Regions from separate parts of the Paraburkholderia sp. RL17-373-BIF-A genome, predicted to be linked through region 1. Evidence: predicted binding sites of a transcription regulator. Region 1 holds the regulator's gene; the other holds the start of a gene.
The links. The regulator LexA, encoded in region 1, represses DNA repair genes until DNA is damaged. The targets are predictions, from matches to a motif close to ACTGTATNNNNATACAGT.

Region 1 (11,466 bases):
GGCCACCAGCACGCCCTGCCCGCGCGAGGCTGCGTGCGCCGCAACCGTCACGGCGTTCAGCAGATTCAGCGGGCCGTCGGCGGACAGCGCCGACGCCGGGCGCATGGCCGCCGTCAGCACGACGGGCTTGTCCGACTTGATGGTCAGATGCAGCAGGTAAGCGGTTTCTTCGAGCGTGTCGGTGCCGTGCGTGACCACCACGCCGTCGATGTCGTCGTCGGCGAGCAGCGTGTTGATGCGTTGCGCGAGCGTGGTCCACAGCGGCATCGCCATGTCCTTGCTGTCGACGCTCGCAATCTGCTCGCGCTCGATTTGCGCCACCGTGGACAAGGCCGGCACCACGGCCAGCAGTTGCTCGACACCGATCACACCGGCCTGATAACCGGATGTGTTGGTAGCGCTCGCGGCCGCGCCGGCAATCGTGCCGCCGGTCGCCAGGACGACGATGCGCGGCAGCAGCGGCGTGGCGCCTTCGTTTGAAGGTATAGCGGAGGAAGAAGTCGGAGTATTCATGGCGGCGATTGTAAGCGATGCGCCGCACGCCGCCATGCGTGAAAAAACGGATGTCCGTTCGTTTCGGAGCTGGATGAGACCAGCGCTCTGTGCGCCACGAGTTTGCGTGCCGTTTGCATCAAGGCCAGCCACCGCCCGCATGAAGTTCGCACTGACGCCGCGGACGATCCGCGCGGCGCCATTGGCCTGTCGCGCCGGACCTCGACAGCCCGGCGCATTCCTTAAACCGCTTCGCGCAACTGCGCGGCGATATCCGCTTCGTTCAACTGCGGCGCGAACATCTCGATCAGCCGATAAGCGTACGCGCGCAGGAACGCGCCCTTGCGCAAACCGACCCGCGTCGTGCTCGCCTCGAACAGATGCTGCGTGTCGAGCGCGACCAGTTCCGTATCGCGCTTCGGATCGTAGGCCATCGCCGCGACCACGCCGATGCCCATGCCGAGTTCGACATACGTCTTGATCACGTCGGCGTCGATTGCGGTCAGCACGACGTCGGGCAATGCACCCGCTTTCGCGAATGCCTGGTCGATATGCGAGCGGCCCGTGAAATCCTGGTCGTACGTGACGATCGGGAATTCGGCGATCTCGTCGAGCGTCAGATTCGGGCGGCCCACCAGCGGATGATCTTTCGGCACGACCACGACGTGATGCCACGAATAGCACGGGAACGTGACGATATCCGGGAAGCGGTCGAGCGCTTCGGTCGAGATGCCGATGTCCGCTTCGCCGTTGATGATCATCTGCGCGATCTGTTGCGGGCTGCCTTGACGCAGCGCCAGATGCACCTTCGGGAACACCTCGGTGAATTGGCGGATCACCTTCGGCAACGCATAACGCGCCTGCGTGTGGGTGGTGGCCACGACGAGGTGCCCGCTATCCTGGTCAGCGTACTGCCGCGCGACGCGGCGCAGATTCTCGGCGTCGAGCAGCATCCGCTCGATCAGTTGATGCACCGCCTTGCCCGGCTCGGTGAGGCCCGTGAGACGCTTGCCGCGTCGAATGAAAATGTCGACGCCGAGTTCGTCCTCGAGATCCTTGATCTGTTTCGATACGCCCGACTGCGACGTGTACAGCACGTTCGCCACCTCGGTCAGATTCATGTTCTGACGCACGGCTTCGCGCACAAAGCGCAATTGCTGAAAATTCATCTTGATGTCTCCGGTTCAGCCAGAGTTGAGTTATTTGAGTTTGATCGAAACACCGAGTCGTGTTGCTGCGCGCCTGAGCACGCTCATTGCGCCGGGAAAACACGCAAGGCGCGCGGCACCGCGGTCACGCCGTCGCCGATGGAGAGTTGCAGATCGCGCCACGCTTCGCGATCGAGTTCGGCTTCGAGCAGATTGCCCTCGCGGCCCGCGAGTTCGACCCGCACCGAGCCGCCCAGCGTCACCACGCGCCGCACGTCGACGACGATGCCTTCGCGATGGCCGGACGCCTGCGGATACAACTGCAGATCGTGCGGACGCACGTAGGCGAACGCGGGGCCGCTGAAATCGGCCTTGATCGAGACCGGCAGCGCCGCGCCGTCAACCACGAAACCGCTCGCGTCGACGTTGCCGTGCAAACGGTTGGCCGCGCCGAGAAACTCATAGACGAACGAGGTTTGCGGATGGTCGTACACGTCCTGCGGACTGCCCACCTGCTCCACGTGCCCGCGATTGAGCACGACGATACGATCGGCTACTTCGAGCGCTTCTTCCTGATCGTGCGTAACGAAGATCGTCGAGATGTGCAGATCGTCGTGCAGGCGCCGCAACCAGCTGCGCAGTTCCTTGCGCACTTTCGCATCGAGCGCGCCGAACGGTTCATCGAGCAGCAGCACTTTCGGCTCGACCGCCAACGCGCGCGCGAGCGCGATACGTTGCCGCTGGCCACCCGACAATTCCGACGGATAGCGTTGCGCGAGCCAGTCGAGTTGCACGAGCTTGAGCAGTTCATGCACCTTCTCGCGAATCACCGCTTCCGAGGGACGCTCCTTGCGCGGCTTGACGCGCAAGCCGAACGCCACGTTCTCGAACACCGTCATATGACGGAACAGCGCGTAATGCTGGAACACGAAGCCCACTTCCCGCTCGCGTGCGCCGACCGTCGCCACGTCCTGGCCTTGCAGCACGACCTGGCCGCCATCGGCGTATTCGAGTCCCGCGATCACGCGCAGCAAGGTCGTCTTGCCACAACCCGACGGCCCGAGCAGCGCAACCAGTTCACCCGGCGGAAAGTCGAGCGAGACGTTATCGAGCGCGACGAAATCGCCGAAGCGCTTCTGCAGGTTACGAACGGTGATACCCATTACAGCTCTCCTTGCTTGAGCGGGTGTTGCTGCGATGCATGCGTTGTTTGCGTTGCGCGTGTTGCGTGTGTTGCGTGTGTGGCATTGGCCGGCGGCGTGACGGGCCCGGCGTACGCGGGCACATCGCGCGCGGCCGACAGTTCCGCCGACATATGGCGCTCGGCGAGCAGCTTCAGGCCGAGCGTCACGAGTGCGAGCAGAGCCAGCACCGACGCCACGGCAAACGCCGCCGAGAAGTTGTATTCGTTGTAGAGGATTTCGACGTGCAGCGGCATCGTGTCGGTCTGGCCGCGAATATGGCCCGACACCACCGACACCGCGCCGAACTCGCCCATCGCCCGCGCGTTGCACAGAATCACGCCGTACAGCAGGCCCCATTTGACGTTGGGCAGCGTGACGCGGCGGAAGATCTGCCAGCCCGACGCGCCGAGCACGTGCGCGGCTTCTTCTTCGTCGTTGCCTTGTGCCTGCATCAGCGGAATCAGTTCACGCGCGACGAACGGGAACGTGACGAAGATCGTCGCCATCACGATGCCCGGCACCGCGAAAATGATCTGGATGTTGTGGTCCTGCAGCCACGGGCCGAACCAGCCCTGCGCGCCGAACATCAAGACATAGATCAAGCCCGAGATCACCGGCGACACCGAGAACGGCAGATCGATCAGCGTGGTCAGCAGCGCCTTGCCGCGGAACTCGAACTTGGCGATACACCATGAAGCCGCGAGGCCGAACACGAGGTTCAGCGGCACCGCGATCGCGGCGGTGATCACGGTGAGCTTGATCGCCGAGAGCGCGTCCGGATCGGCGAGCGATTCCAGATAGAAACCGAGCCCCTTGTTCAACGCCTGATAGAACACGGCGACGAGCGGCACCACCAGAAACAGCGCGAGAAACAGCAGCGCGACGCCGGTCAGAATCCAGCGCACAACGGGCGGCTCGGTGACCGGATCGGGCCGGCGCGCGACGTTCAGCGGCGCGCGCGGTGCCACGGCTACAGCGTTGTTCACGCCATTTACTTCGTTCACGGCGCGGCGGCTCATTGCGCACCTCCGCCGACACCGATCGCCGCGACACTCGCAGCAGCAGGCGCCGGGCCTGCACCGCCGCGACTCGTGCGGCGCTGCAAATACCACTGCAAAGTGTTGATGAAGAGCAGCATCAGGAACGACACGACCAGCATCACCACCGCCAGCGCCGTCGCGCCCGCATAATCGTATTGCTCCAACTTGGTGATGATGAGCAGCGACGTGATTTCCGACTTCATCGGCACATTGCCGGCGATGAAAATCACCGAACCGTACTCGCCGAGCGCACGGGCGAATGCCAACGCGAAGCCCGTCAACAAGGCAGGAAACACCGCCGGCAACACCACGCGGCGAAACGTCAGCCAGCGCGAGGCGCCGAGGCACGCCGCCGCTTCTTCCTGTTCACGCTCGAACTCTTCGAGCACCGGCTGCACCGTGCGCACGACAAACGGCAAGCCGATGAACGTCAGCGCGACCAGCACGCCCGCGGGCGTAAAAGCGATCTTCAGGCCGAGCGGTTCGAGGAACTGCCCGATCCAGCCGTTGCCCGCGTACACGGCCGCGAGCGAAATGCCGGCGACCGAGGTGGGCAGCGCGAACGGCAGATCGACCACGGCGTCGACGATACGTTTGAACGGGAACGTGTAGCGCACCAGCACCCACGCCACCAGAAAACCGAACACCGCGTTGATCAGCGCGCCGCCGAGCGCGGAAAAGAAGGTGAGCCGATACGACGCGAGCACGCGCGGCGAACTCACCGCGCGCACGAACTGGCTCCAGTCGAGCGTCGCGGTCTTGAGAAAGGTCGCCGCAAGCGGAATCAGCACCACGAGGCTCAGATAAGCCACCGTGATGCCGAGTGTCAGGCCAAAACCGGGCAACGCGCTCGGTTTTCGGAAGGTCAACGTCGTCATGCTCGTTACTCGTTCAGGTTGATGCTCGTGTTGCCGGCCGCCGGGCCCTGGCGGCCAAAAGCGCGCCCATGGGCGCGCTTGGGAGTGACGCGTTGCCGCGCCGCTTCGTTGCCTATGCCGGTTCCGGCATCGGCAGTGTTATTGCGGTTGATAGATCGAATCGAACACGCCGCCATCGGCAAAGTGCGTCTTCTGCGCGTTGGCCCAGCCGCCGAACGAATCGTCCACCGTGTACAGCTTCAGCTTCGGAAACTTGGCGGTCAGCTCAGCCGGCACCTTGTTCGAACGCGGACGGTAGAAGTTCTTCGCCGCGATCTCCTGCCCTTGCTCGCTATACAGGAAGTTCAGATACGCTTCGGCGACCTTGCGCGTGCCGTGCTTGTCGACGACCTTGTCCACCACGGCGACCGGCGGCTCCGCCAGAATGCTGACCGACGGCACCACGATCTCGAACTTCTCCGGACCAAATTCCTTCAGCGACAGGAATGCTTCGTTTTCCCACGCGATCAGCACGTCGCCGATACCGCGTTGCACGAAGCTGGTGGTCGCGCCACGCGCGCCCGAATCCAGCACGCCGGCGTTCTTATAGAGCTTGCCGACGAACTCCTTGGCCTTCTGATCATTGCCGCCCGGTTGATGCTCGGCATACGCCCAGGCCGCGAGGTAGTTCCAGCGCGCGCCGCCCGAGGTCTTCGGATTCGGCGTGACGATCGACACGCCCGGCTTGGTCAGATCGTCCCAATCCTTGATGTGCTTCGGGTTGCCCTTGCGCACCAGAAACACGATCGTCGACGTGTACGGCGACGCGTTATCCGGCAAGCGCTTCTGCCAGCCCTTGTCCAGCAAACCCTTGCCGGCCAGTGCGTCGATATCGTATGCAAGCGCCAGCGTCACCACGTCGGCCTGCAGGCCGTCGAGCACCGAGCGCGCCTGGGCGCCCGAGCCGCCGTGCGACTGCTTGAAGGTGATCGTCTCGCCCGTCTTCGCCTTCCATTCCTTGCCGAACGCCTGGTTGACGTCCTGATACAGCTCGCGCGTCGGGTCGTAGGACACGTTCAGCAGCGTCGTGTCGGCGGCGTGCGCCTGCGCCATCACGCCGAGCGCGCCCGCCGCGCCCAATGCGAGTGCCGCGATCAGTTTTTTCGTCCTGCCTGCCAGCCCCGTACCTTGGTGATCCATGTCAACTTTCTCCGCGTTGTGTCCGCTGAAACAGCGTGTGGTGTCTTTTTACGTCGCGGTCACGTGCACATGAGCGCCAACTGGAGGCCAGTCTATCGAAGGGCTTTCATCATTAAAAATAATGTTTCTTCATTCTTTAATACGCAAAAGTGGTAATGACAGCTGGATAAGGCGTTGCGGCAGGAAAACGGGTGTTTGAGCGTCGCTTGACGGCGCTGGAACGACACCCTTCACCCCGAACTTAAAGTAAAGCTTGAATTGCGCCGAATACTGTATAAAAATACAGTCACCTGTTCATACATACAGTGGCGCCATGACCAAACTCACCGCACGACAGCAGCAGGTTTTCGATCTGATCCGCAGGGCTATCGAACGCACCGGCTTTCCGCCCACCCGCGCGGAGATCGCCGCCGAGCTGGGTTTCAGCTCGGCCAACTCGGCAGAAGAACATCTGCGCGCGCTGGCTCGCAAGGGCGTGATCGAACTCGCGGCCGGCGCATCGCGCGGCATTCGCCTGCTGGCCGGCCCGGAAGACTCGCCGCATCAGTTCACGCTGCCGCACGCCAGCATCATGCAACTGTCGCTGCCGCTCATCGGGCGGGTTGCCGCAGGCAGCCCGATCCTCGCGCAGGAACATATCTCGCAGCACTACGCGTGCGACCCGGCGCTGTTCTCGAGCAAGCCCGACTACCTGCTGAAGGTGCGCGGGCTGTCCATGCGCGACGCGGGCATCTTCGACGGCGACCTGCTCGCGGTGCAAAAGCGCAGCGAAGCCAAAGACGGCCAGATCATCATTGCCCGGCTTGGTGACGACGTCACGGTCAAGCGCCTGAAGCGCCGGCCGAACGGGCTCGAGCTGATCGCCGAGAACCCCGATTACGAAAACATCTTCGTTGAAACCGGCAGTGCGGAGTTCGCGCTGGAGGGTATCGCCGTGGGGCTGATCCGCCCCGGCGAGTTTTAACCCTCTCGCCCGTTCGACAAAATAAGAAGCCGCGCCAACGCCGCATCAACGTTGCATCGCCTGGAGAGTCTCATGGAACGTCTTGCCCGCCTGCTGCCCTTTCGCCAGTTCGGTCGTCTGCGCCATCTTCGCAAGCTGGTGCCCTGCTCATTGATCGAGGCGGCCACGCTCGGCACGCCGTCGCTGTTCGACTCGCCGGAGGCCGCGCCGAGCCTGCCGTCGTCGATGCCGGCATTTGCCCGCGTGTCGTTGAATTCGGGCTTGAATACGGCCGAACCGGCGCGTCGCGCACCGGTGCGGGTTTATCACGGGCCGTCGCGTCTGATCATGGTCGGCACGATGGACGCGGTTTGCCGCATGATCGACCGCTGCATCGCCGATGAAGCCAACGTGCATGGGGCGGTGTTCGAGTCTTGAGGGGTCTTGAAGGGTCTTGAACGGGACAGCGAGAGATGTATTGCGTGGGATCGTTTTCGCGTGGCTGCGGTCCACGTTAGATCACACCTGATGGAGAGTCCCACTCGATGGCAGTTTCAAAACGTACCAAACGCGGCAGCAAGCGCGGCATGCATGGCGGCGCCACCCGGCCGCTGATAGTCACGCTGATCGTGATCGTGGTGATCGCCGCGCTGGGGTTTGCTTACGCGACACCGTACATCGCGCTGAACAATCTCAAACGCGCGGCCGATGCGCGCGACGCGCAAACCGTCAATCAGTATGTCGACTTCCCCGCGTTGCGTGAGAGCCTGAAGGAGCAAGTCGCCGGCTTGCTGACACGGCGGCTTGGCGCGCACAGCAACGGCAATCCATTGGCCGCCATTGGCGCGATGATCGGCGTTGCGTTGATCGGTCCGCTCGTGGATGCGTATGCCACACCGGACGGCGTGGCGGCCTTGCTGAACGGCATGCCGCCGCGCGGCGATCCGGGCGAGCGACCGCCCGCGCCCCCGGCCGCAAATAATCCGCCGGACGCCGCTGCGACCGCACCTGCGCCTGCAGCTCCCGCAAACGGCAACGCGGCCAATGTCAACTCCGCGCCACCGCAACCGCCGCAAACCACGGCGGGCTATCGCGGCCTCAACGAGTTCGTCGTCACGTACCAGCATGGCGCCGGCGACGCGCGTTACTCGGCGATCTTCCAGCGCGAGGGCGTATTCACGTGGAAGCTGGCCGCGGTCAACCTGAACGAGTGATCACCTGATGCCGTCAGGCCGAGGCGGCCGGTCGCGTGACTAGCCCGCCTCAAGCCGCCGCTTGCTGCTGCTCCTGCGCTGAAGAACACGCCACCAGAATGCTGCACGAGACACGGTCGAGCAGCGGCGTATTGCCCGCGCCCATCCACCATCGCGACAAGCCCGTGCGGCAGCGGTGGCCGACCACGACCAGGTCGACATGCAATTCATTGGCGAGGTTGGCAATCTCGTCGATCGGATGGCCGAACGCGAAATGCCCCTGGGCGCTCACGCCTCGCTCCGTGAGCCAGTCCACGCCTTCCTGCAGGATGTCGCGCGCGGTCTTTTCAAAACTGCCACAGGCCACGTCGGTCAACAGGCCCGCGCTTTGCGCAATGCTCGAACGCATGTCGACGACCGACAACAAGTGCGTTTCCGCTTTCAGATCCAACGCCAGGTCGGCGCCGCAACGTAGTGCTTTGCGGCCTTCACGCGAGCCGTCGTAGCACAGCAGGATTTTCTGGTAGCTCGCCATGATTTTTCTCCCTTCGCGCGGGACGCGCGATCTGAATTAATCATGGTGCGCCGCAATTCAGGTTGCAAGGGATGGAAAACGCTAACTGTGCGCTAACTGCCCCTTAACGACGCCCTAAACAGGTGCGCGAGCCGCCCGCGGGTCCTCCGCGCGCCGATGCCGCAGTGCAAGAAACCCGCTTCGGACTGTCGGGGGCGAACCAACAGCGTCCCGCCGATGCCCTAGAATAGGCGGCCTCCCCCGGCCATTCGCGTCATTCACGTCTTTTCCGGAGACTCGTTCGATCCATGCCCGAAGCCGCCATCGAATTTCATCAGGTCAAAAAAAGCTACGGCGAAAAAACGGTCGTCGATGGACTGTCGTTTCATGTCAACGCCGGCGAATGCTTCGGCCTGCTCGGCCCAAACGGCGCGGGCAAAACCACCACGTTGCGCATGCTGCTCGGTATCGCGGCGCCGGATGCGGGCAGGATCCGTCTGTGCGGCGAGCCGATCCCCGGCCGCGCGCGCGTGGCGCGGGCGCGCGTCGGCGTGGTGCCGCAGTTCGACAATCTCGATCCTGACTTCACGGTGCGCGAGAACCTGCTGGTGTTCGGCCGCTACTTCGGTCTGAGCGCCGCGCAATGCCGTGCGATGGTGCCGTCGCTGCTCGAATTCGCGCGGCTCGAGAGCAAGGCGGACGCGCGCGTGAGCGAATTGTCAGGCGGCATGAAGCGGCGCCTCACGTTGGCGCGCGCGCTCGTCAACGATCCCGATGTGCTGATCATGGACGAGCCGACCACCGGCCTCGATCCTCAGGCGCGGCATCTGATCTGGGAGCGGCTGCGCTCCTTGCTCGCGCGCGGCAAGACCATTCTGCTGACCACGCACTTCATGGAAGAAGCCGAACGGCTCTGCCACCGGCTGTGCGTGATCGAGGAAGGGCGCAAGATCGCGGAAGGCGCGCCGAGCGCGTTGATCGCATCCGAGATCGGTTGCGATGTGATCGAGATCTTCGGGCCCGATCCGGTGGCGTTGCGCGATGAACTGGCGCCGCTCGTCGAGCGCACCGAGATCAGCGGCGAGACGCTGTTCTGCTATGTCAACGACGCGCAGCCGGTGCATGCGCGGCTCAAGCAGCGCGCGGATCTGCGCTATCTGCATCGACCGGCGAATCTGGAGGATGTGTTCCTGCGGCTCACCGGTCGCGAGATGCAGGATTAGAGGCGCATCGAGACCGGACTCGCACGCAACGCGCTACAGATACAAAGACACCCCAAAAGGAAGTTCCGTAGAGGAACACCGCACGAGACACGCAATGGACGCACGCACTTACGAAACCCCGGGCGATACGCCGTCGAAACAGGAAGCCTTCGCCGCCTTTCCCGCGAACGCAAGCAACTGGATCGCCGTGTGGCGCCGCAACTATCTGGTGTGGAAGAAGCTCGCGATCGCCTCGATGTTCGGCAACCTGGCCGATCCGATGATCTATCTGTTCGGCCTCGGCTTCGGGCTGGGGCTGATGGTGGGGCATGTCGACGGCGTGTCGTATATCGCGTTTCTTGCGGCGGGCACGGTGGCCTCGAGCGTGATGATGTCGGCGAGTTTCGAGTCGATGTATTCGGGCTTCTCGCGCATGCACGTGCAGCGCACCTGGGAAGCGATCATGCATACGCCGCTGACACTCGGCGACATCGTGCTCGGCGAGGTGATCTGGGCAGCCAGCAAGGCGGCGCTCTCGGGCGCGGCGATCATGCTGGTGGCCGGCGCATTGGGCTACGCGAATTTTCCGTCGATGCTGCTGGCGTTGCCGGTCATTGTGCTGACCGGGCTCGCGTTTGCGAGCGTCGCGATGGTCGTGACGGCGCTTGCGCCTTCGTACGACTTCTTCATGTTTTACCAGACGCTGGTGTTGACGCCGATGCTGTTGTTATCCGGCGTGTTCTTTCCCGTGTCGCAACTGCCCGCAGTGGCGCGAGGCGCCACCCAGCTGTTGCCGTTGGCGCATGCCGTCGACTTGATGCGGCCGGCCATGCTGGGCCGGCCCGTCGACAATGCGCTGTGGCATGTGGCCGTGCTGGCCGCGTATGCGGTGGGCGGGTTTATCGTGTCGGCGATTCTGTTTCGGCGCCGGATGATGAAGTAGGTTTTCCGGCTTTCGACAACCACGCACCACAGGCGCCGATACCCGCAATCAACCCGGTATCACCGCCTGTCGCGAACCGGCTTGCTTAGTCCTCGTCGTCCGTCCACGGAATGTCCACGTCGGAAATAAACGCCACCGTGGCGAATGGGCCGCCGTCCTGACGCCCGATCTTGCCGTCGGCGCGCTGCCACTCGACCCGGAACACCGTGCCCGGATCGTCGGCGATCAGACGGACCGTACGCACTTCGTCCGGATCGGCTTCTTCGACGGGACCGTCGAGCGAGATCTGCAGTTCCTGCGGCCACAGCCCATCGGCCGGATCGTAGATCTTGTCGCCGTCGGGAATCAGTGTGAAGGCTTCCACGCCGATCGTCGCCGACGCGTCCACGATCATCTTGCCCAACGCGCGCAGCAACGCCGTGGCCCGCGCCGAATTCGCCTGACGGATTGCGAGATCCCCGCGCGTCAGCGCCTGCTCAAGTTTTGGGTTTGTTTTTTGTTGCGCCATTCGATGTCCTGAGTCCTATCGCTCTGTTGTGGATGGCACGCGAATCCGAGCGCGCGCCGCTGTCCATTTTTCGGGCTGAATCCTACCACCGGTGTCCCCAAGGTGACTTCCTTCGGTGCGTGCACTGCAGCATTGCCAGCCGCGCATCCCGCGTCTTCAACCCGCCCCGTCCACCACAGTTTAGGTCGTGATTCGCGTTCCGGCTGGGACATTTGCCTTTCATTTAGTAGCGAATGGATCGC
Region 2 (11,466 bases), on a different contig from region 1:
CCTGCAACGTACGCTTCACGGCCGTTTGCATATTCACGGCAAGCACGCGTGTGGAACTGACCGGTCTTGCCGGTGATGCCCTGCGTGATGACCTTGGTGTCTTTGTTAATCAGAATCGACATGTATTGACCTCTGTTCGTTTGGCGTCGCGCTGTTGCGCCGCGCGGCGGGATGTTCTCCGCCCGCGTCGCTCACGCGCCGCCATTCGTAATCCTGGTTAATTCTGGCAAAAGCCCCGCGGACTCGGCTTACGCCTTGCCCGAAGCAGCCGCGACGACCTTCTGAGCCGCTTCTTCCATGCTGTCCGCCGCGATGATCGGCAGGCCGGATTCAGCGAGCATCTTCTTGCCGAGGTCTTCGTTCGTGCCCTTCATGCGGACCACGAGCGGCACCTTCAGCGAGACGGCCTTCGACGCCGCGATCACGCCTTCCGCGATCACGTCGCAGCGCATGATGCCACCGAAAATGTTGACCAGAATCGCGGTCAAGTTCGGGTTCTTCAGCATGATCTTGAACGCTTCCGTGACCTTCTCGGTCGTGGCGCCACCGCCCACGTCCAGGAAGTTCGCCGGTTCGCCGCCGAACAGCTTGATGGTGTCCATCGTTGCCATTGCGAGGCCAGCGCCGTTCACGAGGCAGCCGATGTTGCCGTCGAGCGAGATGTACGCAAGGTCGAACTTCGAGGCTTCGACTTCAGCCGGATCTTCTTCGTCCAGATCGCGATACGCGACGATTTCCGGGTGACGGAACAGTGCGTTCGAATCGAAGTTGAACTTGGCGTCGAGTGCGATGACCTTGCCGTCGCCGGTCAGGATCAGCGGGTTGATTTCGGCCAGCGATGCGTCGGTTTCCCAGAATGCCTTGTACAGGCCTTGCAGGATCGCGCGCGCTTGCGGGATCGATGCGTCGGGCACGCCGATTTTCTTCGCGAGGTCGTCAGCTTCGGCGTCCTTCAGGCCGGTCGACGGGTCGACTGCAACCTTGTGGATCAGCTCGGGCGTCTTTTCCGCGACTTCTTCGACGTCCATGCCGCCTTCGCTCGATGCCATCACGACGATCTTCTGCGACACGCGATCGATCACGAGGCCGACATACAGTTCCTTCTTGATGTCAGCGCCTTCTTCGATCAGCAGACGATTCACCTTCTGGCCTTCCGGGCCGGTCTGGTGCGTGACGAGCTGCATGCCGAGGATCTGGTTCGAGTACTCACGAACCTGTTCCAGCGACTTGGCAACCTTCACGCCGCCGCCCTTGCCACGGCCACCCGCGTGGATCTGAGCCTTCACGACCCATACCGGGCCGCCGAGCTCTTCCGCGGCCTTGACCGCATCATCCACCGAGAAGACCGGCTTGCCGCGCGGTACCGCGACGCCGAATTTCCGCAGGATTTCCTTACCCTGGTACTCGTGAATCTTCATGCGTGATTCCCTTCAGTCTGAGAGTTGGATTGAACTTCGTTTCCGCTGCCGTCGTTCATGCCGGACGCGTTGCCGCCCTCGCCTGTCTGGCGGACTGCCCCGTCGCCTGACGATGCCGCGCGATCCGCTGTATACGGAGCGCGGCCATACCAGCGCGGATAAAACTGCTGCACCGCCTCGCCGTCGAAACGCAGCGCGTGGCAGCGTCCCAGCTGGAATGGCGGTTTATCGTTGGAATGCTCACCTGTGCTGTTAGACGATCCGTCTCCTGGACCTGCGTTCGCGCCCGACGCGCCGTCACCGGTGTTCCACACTTCGCCGGCGAATGCCTGAATCGCGGCGGTCGGCAGGATCGCGCACAGCTCGGTGAGATGCGTGCAACCCGCCGTGCCGCCCAGCAAACGGGCAGACTCGCGACGGAAGTTTTGGCGGAGATTGAGCCCGATGAGGGCACGGTAGGCGGGATTGCTGACTTGGCACAAACCAGGATAGGGCACCCAGTCGGACGACGCCTCGGCGTCGACGACATTGAGCTTGCGATCGATGGTGATGCGAAGCCAGAGTTCATGGATCGGCTGACCATTGGGCCGGACGCCCGACGCAAGCACCACATCGCGCGGTTTTTCGTCGGTCAAGCACGCTTCCACATCCCACAGGCCATCGGCTCGCTCATAGGCTTCCGCTCTGATTGCGCGACGATGGCGCAACTGACGGGACACTGGCGGGGAGAGCGGCATGCGGGAAGGAAAGGCCGGATTGGAAAACCCACGAATTTTAGCATACTGGGTATTTGGGACAGGTCCGATTGCGCACGGCCGCGCCGCAGGCGGCTGAGCGCGGAAGTCGCTGTCTTAAAGGGCTTGCGCGCCAATAAAGCCGCCGCGCTTACTCGCCGGCCCAGTCTTCGTCGATTCCCTTAAGGATTTTGCCGATCGTGGCCCCCGAAAATCCGCGCGAGGCCAGAAAGCGCGTCTGCTTCGCCCGTTCGGCGGGCGTTTCGGGAAGCCGGCCGAATTTCTTTTGCCAGACGGCGAGCGCACGAGCCAGTTCCGTTTCGCGCAATTGCGCGCTGGCTTCTTCGACGAGCGTCTGGTCGACCGAATGCTGCTTCAATTCGCCGACGATCCGGCTCGCGCCCAATCGCGACGAGCGCCGATGAATCAGACTTTCGGCGAAACGCGAATCGGACAGCCAGTTTTCGGCTTCGAGTGCGTCGAGCAAGGTGTCGAGCGAGTCGGTTTCCTCGACGAACGGCTTCAGCTTGCGCGCCAGTTCGGTGCGGCTGTATTCACGGCGGGACAGATAGCCGAGCGCGCGGCCTTTTAGCGACCGTGCCGGACGTTGGGATTTTTTGGCTTCGTCTTGCCCGGGTTTCGCTTCGCCTGGGACGCGACGCGAGCGAGTGTAGGTGGTTTCGGAGGGATCCGAGCCTACGGGCGGGGAGGATTCAAACTGCGCGCGCTGCGGATTGCGGCCCGCAGCGCGGTCATGTGCGTCGAACGATTCGAATGGATCGAACGACTCGTCGTCTTCATCACGCGGGCCGTCCGCGTGGTGTCCGGAATCGGACAACGGCCGGCCCTTGCGTATCACGTGATGGTTACTCTTCTTCGTCCGCGACTTCAGCGCCTGCGCCGGTCACGGCTTCAGCCATGGCATTCACGCCCAGCGATTCACGGATACGGTTTTCGATCTCGCGAGCGATATCCGGATTTTCGCGCAGGAATTCACGCGCGTTGTCCTTGCCCTGACCGATACGTTCGCCGCTGTAGCTGTACCATGCGCCGGCCTTGTCGACGATCTTGGCCTGCACGCCCAGGTCAATGACTTCGCCCTGACGCGAAATACCTTCGCCGTACAGGATGTCGAAAATCGCTTCGCGGAATGGCGGAGCAACCTTGTTCTTCACCACCTTCACGCGCGTTTCGTTACCGATCACTTCGTCGTTCTTCTTGATCGAACCGATACGGCGAATGTCCAGACGCACCGACGCGTAGAACTTCAGCGCGTTACCGCCCGTGGTGGTTTCCGGGTTGCCGAACATCACGCCGATCTTCATACGGATCTGGTTGATGAAGATCACGAGGCAGTTCGTGCGCTTGATCGTGCCAGTGAGCTTGCGCAGCGCCTGCGACATGAGACGCGCTTGCAGACCCGGCAGCGAGTCGCCCATTTCGCCTTCGATTTCAGCCTTCGGCACGAGTGCCGCGACCGAGTCGATCACGATCATGTCGATCGAGCCCGAACGCACCAGCGCGTCGGCGATTTCGAGCGCCTGTTCGCCGGTGTCCGGCTGCGAAACCAGCAGGTCGTTCACGTTCACGCCGAGCTTGCCCGCGTACTGGATGTCCAGCGCGTGTTCCGCGTCGATAAACGCCGCCGTGCCACCGAGCTTCTGCATTTCGGCGACGACCTGCAACGTCAGCGTGGTTTTACCGGACGACTCCGGGCCATAAATTTCGACCACCCGGCCACGCGGCAAACCGCCGACGCCCAACGCGATGTCGAGGCCGAGCGATCCGGTTGAGACCACCTGGATATCTTCGACCGCCTCACCTGCGCCGAGCCGCATGACCGACCCTTTGCCGAACTGCTTTTCGATCTGCGCGAGGGCGGCAGCGAGTGCCTTGCTCTTTTCAGCAGTCAGTCCAGCCGAGCCTTTCTTGCTTTCTTCCATGAATCGTCCTTTGCTATGATGAACGGCGTCTGAGGCGGATGTGCAGCCCCGAGTTTCAACCTACTCGTGAAGGACAGCACACGAAACCCAGACACTGTATAAAAAAACAGTAGTTTTGGCAAGCACGATTCTCATGCGAACGCGCATTTTTACTGTCGCGCTGCCCAACTACCCACAATAATTTTCGGAGACCGCTGTGCGCCGGGGGACACCCCGCGGTGCCGGCAAGGCCAGGCTTGCGCACCATGCGAATTCTGATTGCCGAAGACGACAGCATACTCGCGGACGGTCTGGTTCGATCACTCCGCCAATCGGCCTATGCCGTCGATCACGTGAAGACCGGCGTCGAGGCCGACACCGCGCTGTCGATGCAAACTTTCGACCTGCTGATTCTCGATCTGGGCCTGCCGCGCATGTCCGGCCTCGAGGTGCTGCGCCGCCTGCGCGCGCGCAATTCCAACCTGCCGGTGCTGATCCTGACCGCCGCGGACAGCGTCGACGAACGTGTCAAGGGTCTCGATCTCGGCGCCGACGATTACATGGCCAAGCCCTTCGCGCTGAACGAACTCGAAGCACGCGTGCGCGCCCTGACGCGGCGCGGCGCGGGCGGCGGCCCGACGGTCGTACGGCATGGTTCGCTGTCGTTCGACCAGGTCGGCCGGATCGCCTATGTCAACGAGCAGGTGATCGATCTGTCGGCGCGCGAACTGGGTTTGCTCGAAGTGCTGCTGCAACGGATCGGCCGCCTTGTCTCCAAGGAACAACTCGTCGACCACCTGTGCGAATGGGGTGAAGAAGTCAGCAACAACGCAATCGAGGTCTACGTGCACCGCCTGCGCAAGAAAATCGAACCGAGCGGCGTGCGCATCATCACCGTGCGCGGTCTTGGCTACTGCCTCGAGAAAGCGGCGTCGCCGGCGAGCACGAGCGCGAACGCCATGACGACGCCCCCGCCCGCCGAGCCCGAGCCGCCCTCCTCGCCGCCGTCCGGCGCGATGCCGGCGAGCCATCACTACAAATAGAGGACGCCCATGTCCGCGCGCGCAGACCGCGCTACGGCGCACGCGGCGGACCTCGACGAGGCGCGCGACGAGCGCTACGCCAATCCGTTCGCCCCGCCCGACGAAACCGAAGCTGCCGCCGAGGCGCGCCCGCGCTCGCTATTCGGCGAGATCCTCGACTGGATGCTGGCGCCGCTGCTGCTGCTTTGGCCGATGAGCCTCGCTGTCACGTATCTGGTCGCCAAGTCGATTGCAAACGGCCCGTTCGACCGCGCGCTGGAAACCGACGCGTACGTGCTCGCGCGCCAGATTCATCCGGTCAATGGCGTGGCGGAACTGACGCTGCCCGACTCCACGCGCGACTTTCTGCGCGCGGACAATGTGGACAGCGTGTTCTATCAGGTGCTCGGCACGCGCGGCGAACTGGTGGGCGGCGAGCGCGACATGCCGCTGCCGCATGAGGAAGACCGGCCGCAGCCGGGGCTCGTCGAATTTCGTGACGACGTGCTGCGCGGCAACGATATCCGCGTCGCCTATACGACCGTCGAGTTTCCGCAGACGCCCGGCGCGCAGCCTGTGCTGGTGCAGGTCGCCGAAACGCTCGACAAGCGCAGCCAGCTCGCCAACGACATCATCAAAGGCGTGATCCTGCCGCAGTTCGTGATCCTGCCGCTCGCGATCCTGCTGGTGTGGTTCGGGCTCTCGCGCGGCCTCGCGCCACTGCACGCGCTGCAGGCGCATATCCGCGCGCGCCGCCCGGACGACCTGTCGCCGCTCGAGGCACGCCGCGCGCCGCCGGAAATCGAGCCGCTCGTCACCTCGTTCAACGATCTGCTGACGCGCCTCGAACAGAACATGGAGCTGCAAAAGCGTTTTATCGCCGATGCCGCGCATCAGATGAAAACGCCGCTGGCCGGCCTGCGCACCCAGGCCGAACTGGCGCTGCGCCAGGACGCCTCCGCGGAAGTGCATCGCTCGCTGGAGCAGATCGCCACCAGCTCGGAGCAGGCCGCGCGGCTCGTCACGCAACTGCTGGCGCTGGCGCGCGCTGAGAATCGCATGTCGGGGCAGATTTTCACGCCGGTCGAGGTGACCGAAGTCGCGCGCCACGCCGTGCGCGATTGGGTTCAGGCCGCGCTCGCCAAGCAGATGGATCTGGGCTACGAAGCGCCCGAGGAGCCCGTCGAAGTGGACGGCAATCCGGTCATGTTGCGCGAAATGCTGTCGAATCTGATCGACAACGCCATCCGCTATACGCCGCCGGGCGGGCGCATCACCGTCAGGGTCAGGCATGACGCGCCGGCGCGGCTCGTGTATCTGGAAGTCGAGGATACCGGCCTCGGCATTCCGGTCGCCGAGCGTTCGCGGGTGATTGAGCGCTTCTACCGGATTCTCGGCCGTGAAGGCGACGGCAGCGGCCTCGGACTCGCGATCGTCCGCGAGATCGCGACCATGCACGGCGGCGAGCTGACGATCGACGACAACGTCTACCAAACCTCGCCGCGGCTTGCCGGCACGCTCGTACGCGTAAGCTTGCACGTGCACGAACGGGCCGGGACTTACCCTAACGTGACTTGAACGCGCAAATCTGCCATCTCGATATTGAGATTACTTGAGAGCAAATTAGCCGGTCTTGAGGCCAGATCGCCGCGTGTTGGCCAAAAACCTGCAACACACGCCAGGCTGCAATTTCACCCCGCCACGTCAGTACGCCGTAAGTTTCCACTCCAATAATCGGTTCCACGGGAACGCCGTTACCGGCGAACCGCGTGCATATCAATATTGGAGACGACATATGGCTACCGTTGGCGGGCAAATCTCGCACGTGCCGATGACGCGCGAAGAGAAGCGGGTGATCTTCGCATCGTCGCTGGGTACGGTTTTCGAGTGGTACGACTTCTATCTGGCCGGCTCGCTGGCGGCCTTCATCAGTAAGAGCTTCTTCTCCGGCGTCAATCCGACTGCCGCGTTCATCTTCACGCTGCTCAGCTTCGCGGCCGGCTTCGCGGTCCGGCCGTTCGGCGCGATCGTGTTCGGGCGCCTCGGCGATATGGTCGGGCGCAAGTACACGTTCCTCGTGACGATCGTGATCATGGGCCTGTCGACGTTCCTCGTCGGTTTTCTGCCGGGCTACGCGGCGATCGGCTTTGCTTCGCCGGTGATCTTCATCGCGATGCGCATGCTGCAAGGCCTCGCGCTCGGCGGCGAGTACGGCGGCGCCGCCACCTACGTGGCCGAACATGCGCCGCCGGGACGCCGCGGCTTCTACACGGCCTGGATCCAGACAACCGCCACGCTCGGCCTGTTCCTGTCGCTGCTGGTGATTCTCGGCGTGCGTACGGCAATGGGTGAAGACGCGTTCGGCGCCTGGGGCTGGCGCATTCCGTTCATCGCCTCGATCATCCTGCTGGGCGTGTCGGTGTGGATTCGTCTGCAACTGCATGAATCGCCGGTGTTCGAGCGCATCAAGGCCGAAGGCAAGACCTCCAAGGCGCCGCTGACCGAAGCCTTCGGCCAGTGGAAGAACCTGAAGATCGTGATTCTCGCGCTGATCGGCCTCACCGCCGGCCAGGCCGTGGTCTGGTACACGGGCCAGTTCTACACGCTGTTCTTCCTGACGCAGACGCTGAAGGTGGACGGCAGCAGCGCCAATATCATGATCGCGATCGCGCTCCTGATCGGCACGCCGTTCTTCCTGTTCTTCGGCTCGCTGTCGGATCGTATCGGCCGCAAGCCGATCATCATGGCCGGCCTGCTGATCGCCGCGTGCACGTACTTCCCGCTGTTCAAGGCGCTGGCGCACTACACCAACCCGGCGCTGGAAACCGCGACCGCGAAGGCACCGATCGTCGTGATCGCGAACCCGGACGAGTGCTCGTTCCAGTTCAACCCGGTCGGCACCTCGAAGTTCACGAGTTCCTGCGACATCGCCAAGAGCGCGCTCTCGAAGGCCGGCTTGAACTACGAGAACGTCGCCGCGCCGGCGGGCACGCTGGCGGAGATCAAGGTCGGCGATACGGTGATCAACACGTATGACGGCAAGGCCGCCGACGCCAAGGATCAAGGCAAAGCGTTCGACAAGACCCTCGCGACGACGCTGAAGACCGCGGGCTATTCGCCGAAGGCCGATCCCTCGCAGATCAACTGGCCAATGACCGTGGTGATCCTGACGATCATGATGATCTACGTGACGATGGTCTACGGACCGATCGCGGCGATGCTGGTGGAGATGTTCCCGACGCGCATCCGCTACACCTCGATGTCGCTGCCGTATCACATCGGCAATGGCTGGTTCGGCGGGTTCCTGCCGGCCACCGCCTTCGCGATCGTGGCGGCGAAGGGCAATATCTTTTCGGGACTGTGGTATCCGATCGTGATCGCGCTCATTACCTTCGTGATCGGCATGCTGTTCGTCCGGGAAACCAAAGACTCGGACATCTACGCGAAGGACTGAAACGTCTGATGACCGGAACAGCTTCTTGAAAAAGTTGTACGCCGGGGGTTGACAGCCTCCGGCGCCATCCGCATAATCTCGCTTCTTTCGGCGAATTAGCTCAGTTGGTTAGAGCGACGGAATCATAATCCGCAGGTCCGGGGTTCGAGTCCCTGATTCGCCACCAGTTGCAAGAAAAAGCCGCTGATCCGCAAGGTTCAGCGGCTTTTTTGTTTTGGCTTTCCGAACTGCAACTACAGCAACTTCAAGGAGGTTTCTTGATGACGTTCCGCACCGCCACGCTTGCCGTGGCCACCGCTTCCATCGCGTTTCTCAGCGGCACCGCCGCACTCGCCGCTCAGGCTCAGACACCGCCCGACAGCCAGTGGCGCGCGAGCGCGACCACGCTGTCCACGCTCTTGCAGGACGGCTACAAAATCGTCGCCGTCGTGAATAGCGCCCATGGCAGCGCGGGCCCGGCCGACACGATTTTCGTCCAGCGCGATCAGAGCGCCTTCAAATGTATCGACCCGCAGCAGCCCGACGCGAAAACGAGAACATCTGTCGCGCCGCCTGCATGTTTCGAGTTGGTGCCGCCGTCGGGAGCGTCGGGGACGCCCGAGTCGAAGTAGTCGCCACGCGGCGTGCGGAAGCGCGCCGTCAACGCCCCACTTAACCCAATCGCGCGCCGGCTATCACCGATCCACCAGCCGGCTCAGATTGCCCCGTACGCGTTGCAACAACGCGATCAACTGCTTCGCTTCCTCTTCGGTGAAGCCGTTCAGCGCTTCGAGCGCGACTTCGTCGCCGACTTTGCGCGCCTTGCCGAGCGTGCGCTCGGCCTTCGGCGTCATGTGCACCTGGCGCTCGCGGCGGTCCTGCGGATTGGCAGTCCGCTCTATCCAGCCGCCCTCTTCCATCCGGTCGAGCAGACGGCCCGCCGAAATCGGCGCGACTTCGAGCAGGTCCGCGAGCCGCGCCTGATTGGTGTCGCCGTAATGCGCGAGGTAGGCCAGCACGCGGCACTGCGCGCGCGTCAGATCGACTGAAGACTTCGCGAGGTCGTCGAAACGCTTGCCCGTCAGGCGACCGACGTCGGAAATCAGAAAGCCGAAGCGCTCATCGAGTTGGGTTTTCATGCGCGGATTATACGAAAGGCTTTCGTTTTTCAGGGTTGAAACGGGCGCAATTCACGCTCCGCATAATTCCCGATGGCAGACACGCGCGCAACCGATATACTAAGCATGCTTACTATATCGACGACCCCGCTCATTCATGTCTTCCGACAACCCGGCGGCCAGCGCCGCCGCGCCGCTCAACCGCCCGATGATCACCATCTCGATCATGCTGGCGACGTTGATCCAGACGCTCGACAGCACGATCGCCAACGTGGCCCTGCCGCATATGCAGGGCACGCTGTCCGCGTCGCAGGATGAGATCACGTGGGTGCTGACCTCGTACATCGTCGCCGCCGCGATCGCCACGCCGCTCACCGGCTGGCTGTCCGACCGGCTGAGCGTCAAGCGCCTGCTGATCTTCGCGATCGGTGGCTTCACGGTGTCGTCGGCGCTGTGCGGTTTGTCGGAGACGCTCACGCAAATCGTCGCGTCGCGTTTGCTGCAAGGGATTTTCGGCGCGTCGCTGGTGCCGCTGTCGCAATCCATCCTGCTCGACATCAACCCGCGCGAGAAGCAGGGCCAGGCCATGGCGGTATGGGGCATGGGCGTGATGGTCGGGCCGATTCTCGGGCCGACGCTCGGCGGCTGGCTCACCGACAGCTACAACTGGCGCTGGGTGTTTTTCATCAACGTGCCGATCGGCGCGTTCGCGCTGTTCGGCGTGGCGACCTTCCTGCCTTCGCGCGAGCCGAAACATGACGCGAAGTTCGACGCGTTCGGCTTCGCCACGCTTGGGCTGGCCATCGGCGCATTGCAGGCCATGCTCGATCGCGGCGAGCAACTCGACTGGTTCGGCTCGAACGAAATCGTCATCGAGGCGCTGCTTGCGGCCATCAGCTTCGCGTTTTTCCTCGTGCACACGGCCACCGTCGGCAAGAAATCGTTCTTCAAATACGAGTTGCTGAAGGACCCGAACTTCGCCACGGGGACGTTTTTCATCTTCGTGATCGGCGCGGTGATGTATGCGACGCGCGCGTTGCTTCCGCCTATGCTGCAGAACCTGATGAATTATCCGGTCGCGACCACCGGCCTCGTCACCGCGCCGAGCGGCGCGGGCACGATGGTCGCGATGCTGATCGCCGGGCGCCTGCTGAGGCGGATCGACGCGCGGCTCCTGCTGCTCGCGGGCTTCCTGATCTCGGCGTTCGCGCTGTGGCAGATGATGCATTACACGATCGTGCTGTCGGCATCGGACATCGTCTGGCCTGGGGTGATTCAGGGCTTCGGACTCGGTCTCGTGTTCGTGCCGCTGAGCGCGCTGACCTTCTCGACGCTCACGCCGGAACTGCGCGCGGACGGCACCGCGACATACAGCCTGATGCGCAATATCGGCAGCAGTATCGGGATTTCGATCGTGCAGACGCTGATGACGCGCAACACGCAAGTCTCGCATGCGGACCTCGCGGCGAATATCACGCCCTTCAATCCCGCTATCCAGCCGATGCTCAATAGCGGATCGAACTACGACATGGCCGCATTGAACGTGTCGATCACTCAGCAGGCGTCGATGATCGCCTATCTGAACGACTTCAAGCTGATGTTCATGGCGACGCTGCTGGTTATTCCGCTACTGCTGTTGATCCGCCCTGCACACAAGGCGGCGGATGCGTCCGTGGCGCACGCCGCGATGGATTGAAGCGCGACGGCTGACGCGGCGCTGAACCGGATCGTCGCCGGGCGCCGCCGCGACGCCCACGCCTAAGCCTCGATCCGCCCGCGCGTCACACCCAACAGCCCCGCCATCGCCGCACGCGCCGCA

Region 2: the regulator LexA is predicted to act here: its motif matches at 4,189-4,206, upstream of recA (recombinase RecA).

What each region holds. Positions count from the first base shown of each region.
Region 1 is NZ_JARESO010000025.1:91,859-103,324, forward strand. It holds gene P0D80_RS27870 (asparaginase) at 1-513, opposite strand, end outside; gene P0D80_RS27875 (CysB family HTH-type transcriptional regulator) at 735-1,661, opposite strand; gene P0D80_RS27880 (sulfate/molybdate ABC transporter ATP-binding protein) at 1,745-2,803, opposite strand; gene cysW (sulfate ABC transporter permease subunit CysW) at 2,803-3,843, opposite strand; gene cysT (sulfate ABC transporter permease subunit CysT) at 3,840-4,742, opposite strand; gene P0D80_RS27895 (sulfate ABC transporter substrate-binding protein) at 4,881-5,921, opposite strand; gene lexA (transcriptional repressor LexA) at 6,235-6,885, shown strand; gene P0D80_RS27905 (hypothetical protein) at 6,958-7,302, shown strand; gene P0D80_RS27910 (DUF2939 domain-containing protein) at 7,410-8,078, shown strand; gene P0D80_RS27915 (universal stress protein) at 8,128-8,592, opposite strand; gene nodI (nodulation factor ABC transporter ATP-binding protein NodI) at 8,880-9,794, shown strand; gene P0D80_RS27925 (ABC transporter permease) at 9,889-10,716, shown strand; gene P0D80_RS27930 (hypothetical protein) at 10,802-11,224, opposite strand.
Region 2 is NZ_JARESO010000023.1:67,628-79,093, forward strand. It holds gene sucD (succinate--CoA ligase subunit alpha) at 1-122, opposite strand, end outside; gene sucC (ADP-forming succinate--CoA ligase subunit beta) at 249-1,418, opposite strand; gene P0D80_RS26480 (DUF2889 domain-containing protein) at 1,415-2,155, opposite strand; gene recX (recombination regulator RecX) at 2,304-3,011, opposite strand; gene recA (recombinase RecA) at 3,019-4,095, opposite strand; gene P0D80_RS26495 (response regulator) at 4,341-5,117, shown strand; gene P0D80_RS26500 (sensor histidine kinase) at 5,127-6,674, shown strand; gene P0D80_RS26505 (MFS transporter) at 6,892-8,550, shown strand; tRNA gene P0D80_RS26510 (tRNA-Met) at 8,640-8,716, shown strand; gene P0D80_RS26515 (hypothetical protein) at 8,811-9,161, shown strand; gene P0D80_RS26520 (MarR family winged helix-turn-helix transcriptional regulator) at 9,225-9,668, opposite strand; gene P0D80_RS26525 (DHA2 family efflux MFS transporter permease subunit) at 9,805-11,343, shown strand; gene P0D80_RS26530 (FadR/GntR family transcriptional regulator) at 11,406-11,466, opposite strand, start outside.